One region of the Variovorax sp. 05N34 genome, then DNA from elsewhere that is predicted to be linked to it. Evidence: riboswitches for the same ligand, from Rfam matches in the RefSeq annotation. Region 1 holds a riboswitch; the other holds the start of a gene.
The links. A riboswitch is a leader RNA that binds a small molecule or an ion and turns the genes downstream of it on or off. The one in region 1 is predicted to bind glycine.
Positions count from the first base shown of each region.

Region 2: another riboswitch for glycine. It lies ahead of gcvT (glycine cleavage system aminomethyltransferase GcvT); the one in region 1 lies ahead of AC1DMA_RS11165 (D-amino acid dehydrogenase).

Region 1 is NZ_JBFTNI010000003.1:445,339-448,742, forward strand. Features, by position in the region: gene AC1DMA_RS11160 (FAD-dependent oxidoreductase) at 49-1,296, shown strand; glycine riboswitch at 1,323-1,423, shown strand; glycine riboswitch at 1,428-1,533, shown strand; gene AC1DMA_RS11165 (D-amino acid dehydrogenase) at 1,621-2,946, shown strand; gene AC1DMA_RS11170 (FIST signal transduction protein) at 2,907-3,404, opposite strand, start outside.
Region 2 is NZ_JBFTNI010000009.1:159,201-162,604, reverse strand. Features, by position in the region: gene gcvH (glycine cleavage system protein GcvH) at 1-131, opposite strand, end outside; gene gcvT (glycine cleavage system aminomethyltransferase GcvT) at 215-1,375, opposite strand; glycine riboswitch at 1,422-1,531, opposite strand; glycine riboswitch at 1,547-1,646, opposite strand; gene AC1DMA_RS23560 (glycine betaine ABC transporter substrate-binding protein) at 1,724-3,289, opposite strand; gene AC1DMA_RS23555 (alpha/beta fold hydrolase) at 3,319-3,404, shown strand, end outside.

The sequences.
Region 1 (3,404 bases):
AGTAAGCGCCAACGCCCGCCGTTCATGCCATCCCAAAAGGATTCGGACATGCGCGTGGTTGTGCTCGGCGCTGGTTTGCTCGGCGTTACGACGGCTTATTACCTTCAGCAGCTCGGTCACGAGGTGATCGTCGTGGACCGCCACGGGACCCCCGCCGCCAAAGCCAGGGGCAGGGTCGAACCCGGCGAGCCTGCCATCGCATTGCACGGCGGCGGTGCGGCTTCGGCCCGTGCTCGGCGAAGCAAAGGCAATGGGCCCCGGGTCTGGGGGAAAGTGCGTCGCCGCCTCTCCGAACTGCTCGACCGCGCCATCGGTGCGCCGCCTCAACGCGATCCGCTCGATCAACTGGTGCGCCTGGCAGCCTACAGCCGCAACACCGCACGGGCGCTTCATGACGAGGCTGGCATGCCTCAGCGGCCGCGCTCGAACGGGCTGATGAAGTTCTTTACCGACGCCGAAGCTTTTCGAGCGCGCGTGGCGCGGGCACCCCATTGGTCCGAACTCGGCTGCGAGGAGCGCCTGCTCTCGCCCGAGGAAGCGATGGCCTTCGAGCCCGCACTGCATGCCGTTGGCGCCGCGCTCGCCGGAGCAACGTTCTCGCCCGAAGACCCGGCACGCGATCCAGCCCAGTTCGCAGCCAGCATCGTCTTCCTGTGCCGCGCGGCCGGCGTGCGATTCATGATGAAGCACACGGTCGTTTCGCTGAAAATCCGCGATGGCCGGATCAGTCACGTGGACCTGCTCAATGCGCAAGGACAACCGGTAGCCCTGCGCGCGCAATCCTATGTGCTCGCCTTGGGCGCATCGAGCGTCCCGCATGCTGAAGAGCTCGGTATCGCCATGCCGCTGAACTTCGTGCGTGAGTACATCGCGACGGTGCCGGTCAAGGACGCGGCGCGTGCACCGCACATCGCACTGCACGATCGCCAGGGCAAGCTGCGCATCAGACGGCTCGAAAGCGCAAACGGTGTGTATCTCCGGGTCTCCTCCACGGTGCGTGTACGCGATGACGAAGAGAGCGAGCCCGATTCGGACCGCTTCCGAGCAATGCTGGGCCGCATCGACATTCTGTTTCCCGGAATGGCGAAAACCGATGAGGCATCGCTCGACACGGCGATGCACGCGGTAAGCAGAAACCGCCTGCCGATGATCGGCAAGACGCGAGTACCCAATCTTTTCCTCAACACGGCCCCAGGTACACCCACCTGGGCCCACGCCTGCGGCGCGAGCAAATCGGTCGCCCGTATCGTCAGCGGCTTGCGACCCGAACTCGACTTCGCCTTCAGGGGCCTGTAGCCAGCACGCCGCAGCGCCCCTACAATCAGCCCACTGCAGGAGAGCAGGCCGCCTGGCGGCCTCACCGAAGGCGCAAACTCCCATAAACGCTCAGGTCGGCTCGCAACAACGAGCCTGTACTGCACCAACTGTCAGAGCCGTCTGGAGAGCCATCACGCAAAGTGATGCACCGAAGGAGCAAACCCGTTGCGGGCGCAACGGGTGAATCTCTCAGGTACCGAGGACAGGGGGAGCGGCAACTTGGACGCACGGTCCGGTTGCTTTCGTTTTCACAGCATCCGTTTTCGTTCGATCCAATCGCTGCAACCTTAGAGGTTTACTCAAATGCGCGTGATCGTTCTTGGCGCCGGCCTGCTCGGCGTGACTTCGGCTTATTTCCTCCAGCAACTCGGCCACGAAGTGACCGTCATTGACCGGCAGGCCACACCAGCCGCCGAAACCAGCTTTGCCAACGGTGGCCAGATCTCGGTGAGCCATGCCGAGCCCTGGGCCAATCCGGGTGCACCGCTGAAGGTGCTGCAATGGCTCGGCAAGGAAGACGCCCCCCTGCTGTTCCGTCTGCGCCCAGACATGCGGCAATGGCTTTGGGGATTGCAGTTCCTGCGCGAATGCACGCCGGCGCGCACCCGCCACAACATAGAGCAGATCGTTCGCCTGGGGACCTACAGCCGCGAAACGCTGCAACAACTGCGGCGGGACACAGGCATTGCCTATGACCAGCGCATGCAGGGCATCCTTCACTTCTATACGACGCAAAAGGAATTCGACGCCGCACTGGCGCCTGCCGAACAGATGCGCGCGCTGGGCTGCGACCGGCAGGTCATCTCGGCCGACGAGGCGGTGAAGCTCGAGCCCGCGCTGGCCCACATTCGCCCGCAATTGGCTGGCGCCACCTACACGGCCGAAGACGAATCCGGCGACGCGAACCGATTCGCACGCGAACTCGCCGCTCTCGCCCAGGCAGCGGGCGTTCGCTTCCTTATGAGCCATACCGTGACCGCCCTGCGCGAAGCCGGTGGCTCGATCGAGCACGCCGAAGTCACGGACGACGAGGGCAGATTCCAACGCATTCGCGGCGACGCGTTCGTGTTGGCGATGGGCTCCTTGAGCCCGCTCCTTGCCGCTCCGCTGGGCCTTCGTCTGCCGATCTATCCGGCAAAGGGCTACTCGGTCACGATGCCGGTGGTCGACGCAGCCAAGGCGTACCAGGTGTCGTTGACCGATGACGAATTCAAGCTCGTCTTCTCGCGCTACACCTCGGAAACCGGCGATCGGATGCGGATCGCAGGCACCGCCGAACTCAATGGCTACGACCGCGACCTGAACCGCGTTCGCTGCGAAGCCATCGTTCGCCGCGTCCAGCAGCTGTTCCCGGGCGCCGGGGACCCTACGCAGGCGCAGTTCTGGACGGGCCTTCGCCCCGCCACGCCGAGCAATGTGCCCCTGGTCGGCGCGACGAAACTGCCGAATCTGTTCCTGAACACCGGCCACGGCACACTCGGCTGGACGCACGCTTGCGGTTCGGGCAAGTCGATCGCGCGGATCGTCAGCGGTCTCACACCGGAAGTGGATTTCAGCTTCACCGGCGCGATCGGACGCGGCGCGAAACGTCAGTCGTCGCTGGTGAAGACCGTCAACACGCCCGTGTAGCCATAGAGGTGATGGCGGGCGATCTCGCCTGCGGCGAAGAAGCCGACCAGCGGGACATCGCCCAGCGCGTGTCGCACGATCTGCAATTCGGCGCCGGGAGCGCCGAAATGCGGGCCACCTCGACCGGAGCAACTCACGTACACCGCACCGGCGATGCGGCGCGCGGGGTGCGGCGCGGCCTCGGCTTCGCCGGCGGCTACAGCGCGCGCCGTGGCCAAGGTCTGCTCCTCCGGCTCCAGTTCTTCGCGGATTTCGGCGCACACGCGCATCAGATCGGCTCGCGCCGCCTGCGCGTTGCGTCGGCAGAAGCTCACTCGCATGCCGGGCTCCGCCACGTCGGCAATCGCCACGCCGCGACGCGTCGGGTCCAGTCCGATGATGTGCCGCACACGAACGTCAGCGCCCAAGTCGCGCGTACGCCTTACGCCATCGCTGCCGGCCTCGGCCAAGCCCACCAG
Region 2 (3,404 bases), on a different contig from region 1:
ACCTCGGGCAGGTCGACGAAAACGACGTCGCCCAGCGCGTCCTGCGCGTGAACCGTGATGCCAACCGTGACAAGCGCCGCGTCGGCTTCCTGGCGAACCCACTCGTGATCCTTGGTGTACCTGGTGGTCATGAACTGAAGCTCCTTGAGATGAGAAAGTGGGCTGGAAAAAGCAAAGAAAAAAGGCAAAAAAGAGCGCCGCGTGCGGATCGGCCTCAGCCGCGGAAATAGCGCGCGGGAATGAAAGGCATCGTGCTCACTTCCATCAGGACCGGCTTGCCACGGACGATCGCCTGCATGCGCGTGCCGGGCTCTGAATAGGCCAGAGCGACGTACGCCATGGCGATCGGCCGGTCGACGGTGGGGCCGAGCAATCCGCTGGTCACCTGTCCGATCGCAACGCCTTCGAAGGATTCGAGCAGTGTGCCGTCGCGCACTGGCACTCGATCGATCGCGACCAGGCCGACGCGCTTGCGCTTGAGGGTGTGATGGTCGAGGTGGCCCGCCGTCCCGTCCGCAGCCGTGAGCTGTGCCAGCACCTTGGCCGCACCCGGAAATCCGCCTTCGCGGGCTCCGCCGGTGCGCCGGACCTTCTGCATGGCCCACACCAGCGAGGCTTCGACCGGCGTGGTCGTCTCGTCGATGTCGTTGCCATAGAGGCAGAGTCCGGCTTCCAGCCGCAGGGAGTTGCGCGCTCCCAGGCCGATGGGCTTGACCTCGGGTTGGGCGAGCAGCAGCCGGGCCAGGCGCTCGGCGTTCGCAGCGGCAACGGAGATTTCGAAACCGTCCTCGCCGGTATAGCCGCTGCGAGTGACGAAAGTCGGGATGCCGCCGATTTGCGCTGCGCCGCCGGTCATGAAGACAAACCGTTCGATACCCGGTGAAAGCCGCGCCAGTGTTGCGGCAGCCTGCGGTCCTTGAAGGGCGAGCAGCGCGTGGTCCGGCATCGGCGAAACCTGGCAGCGGTGTCCGATTTTGACGGTGATATGCGCGATGTCCGCCTGCTTGCAGGCGCCGTTGACGATCACGAACAGCGAGTTGTGGCCCTCGTTGAAGAACATCAGGTCGTCGAGGATGCCGCCGTCTTCATTCAGCAGCAGCCCGTAGCGCTGCTTTCCAGGTGCGAGACCGATGACGTCGACTGGCATCAGGGTCTCGAACGCGGCCGCGGCCTCGGGGCCTGAAAGCCGCAACTGGCCCATGTGGGAAATGTCGAACAAACCCGCGGCATCGCGCGTGTGCTTGTGTTCGGCCATGAGGCCGGCCGGATACTGCACGGGCATCGAGTAGCCGGCGAAGGGCACCATGCGTGCGCCGAGTTCGACGTGCAGGTCGTGAAGCGGAGTCTTCAGAAGGTCGGTCGATGCGGAGGCCAAGGCTCTCTCCAAAAGGGGCAGTCCAGATCCATGACCGAAGCCATGGGCCACCCCTGCTGTCCGCTTTACCTGAGAGATTCACCCCACGATTGGGGCTTGCTCCTTCGGTGGGCGAGGCCGTCGTGCGACGGGTCGCCTCTCTCCAGCAAGGAAACGCCCTGATGCGGGGCGCTTCGCCAGTCCTTTTGCCTGAGCGTTCGGGCCCGTGTTTTGGTGGGACCTGCGCCTTCGGCGGCCCCGGCGCAGCGGGGCTCTCTCCTGACTGCGCCAGTGTAAGGGATCGAAAGCTCGTTCAACGGCGATTTCAGTGCGATCGCCCAGCCGGGCAAGGCTTGTTCCGCCGCGCCTTCAGCCTCTGCGGCGCATCAAGTATTCGATCGATTCGAACAATGCCTCGCTGAGCAATGCCAGCACTGCGGCCGGCACTGCGCCAGCCAGCAGCAGTTCGCGATCGTTGAGCGCCAGCCCCGTCACGATGCGCTCGCCGAAACCTCCGGCGCCAATGAAGGCCGCGATCGTCGCGGTGCCAATGGCGATGGTCGTCGCCGTCCGTACGCCGGCAAGGATGGTGGGCAGCGCCAGCGGCAACTGCACCACTTGCAGCGTCTGCCCGGCGGTCATTCCCAAGGCGGTGCCGGCCTCGCGCAGCCCTGCCGAAACCTCGGCCAAGCCCGTGACCGTGTTTCGCATGATCGGCAACAGCGAATAAAGCGTGAGCGCGATCAGCGCCGGAACGAGGCCGATCGCGCCCACTGCGGAGATCAATATCGCCAGCAGCGCAAGCGAAGGAATCGTCTGCAGCAGCCCCGTGAGCCCGAGCACGAGCGCACGCGTTCGAAGGTGTGGAAACACGAGGATGCCCAATGGCACCGCGATCAGGATGCCCAGCCCCACCGAAACCGCGACCAGCAGCAGGTGCTGGCGCGTGAGCCGGCCGAGGTCCGGGCCGAAGAGCTTGGCGAGGAAACCGCGCGCCGCGGCATCCTTCGGGCGCGCGGCGCCGGCTGCCTGGGTCGTGTTGGCGTTGGCCGGCTGGGCGACGATCTTGCTTTGCGCGAGGAAGTCGCGCGCAATGACATCGAAGCCCACGCCCTGCAATTCGGCACGCGCATTCATCTCGATCATCGCGTGCTCGTCCACCCGGCCTTCCAGCTTCTGCATCGCCGCCCATGCCTGCGGCCAGCGCGTGGGCACGTCGAGGCGGTAGAGCACCACAGCGTCATAGCGCGGAAAGTAATGGCGGTCGTCTTCGAGCACGCGCAGGCCGAGATGATCGATCTTGGCGTCGGTCGTGTAGATGTCGGTCACGTCGATCTGCTTCGCGGCGATCGCGTCGTAGGCCAGTCCGTGGTCGAGCCCGGTCGGCGTCTGCGTGAAGCCATAGCGAGCGGCCAGCCCTTGCCAGCCGTCGGCGCGTCCGAGGAATTCGTTCGACAGGCCGAGTTTCAGCTCAGGGTGGGCAGCGAGGTCGCCGAGCGTTCGCACGCCCAGCCGCTCGGCATCGGCCGCGCGCATGGCGAGCGCATAGCCGTCGTTGAAGCCGAATGGAATCGCAATGCCAAGTCCCAATGGACGAAGCGCCGCGTTCATGTCCTCCAGCGTCATGGGCTGGGCGCTCTTGAGGATTTCGAGGGCAATGGTGCCGGTGTATTCGGCATAGAGATCGATGCCGCCGGAGGTCAACGCTTCGTAGACGATGGCCGTATTGCCGAGTCCTTGCCGCACGACGGGCGCGGGTGTGGTGTGCGCTGCCGCGGTCTGCGCGAGCACCTGCGCGAGGATGTACGACTCGGTAAATCGCTTCGATCCGATGCGGAGCTCGCCGGCGCCTCCTTGGGCGTGCGACGGCAAGGCTGCGCCGAGAAGGCCCAGGCAGGCCAAGGCGATGAGCCAGGTTCGGCGCAGAGAACGCATCGAGGCAGTGTATCGGCGCCGCGACTCCGATGAGGCGTTTCGAGGGACTGGTTCGTCTCCTACAGACGATCGTGCGCCGTGCCGATGCTGCGGTGCAGCGCCTGAACCAGAATGA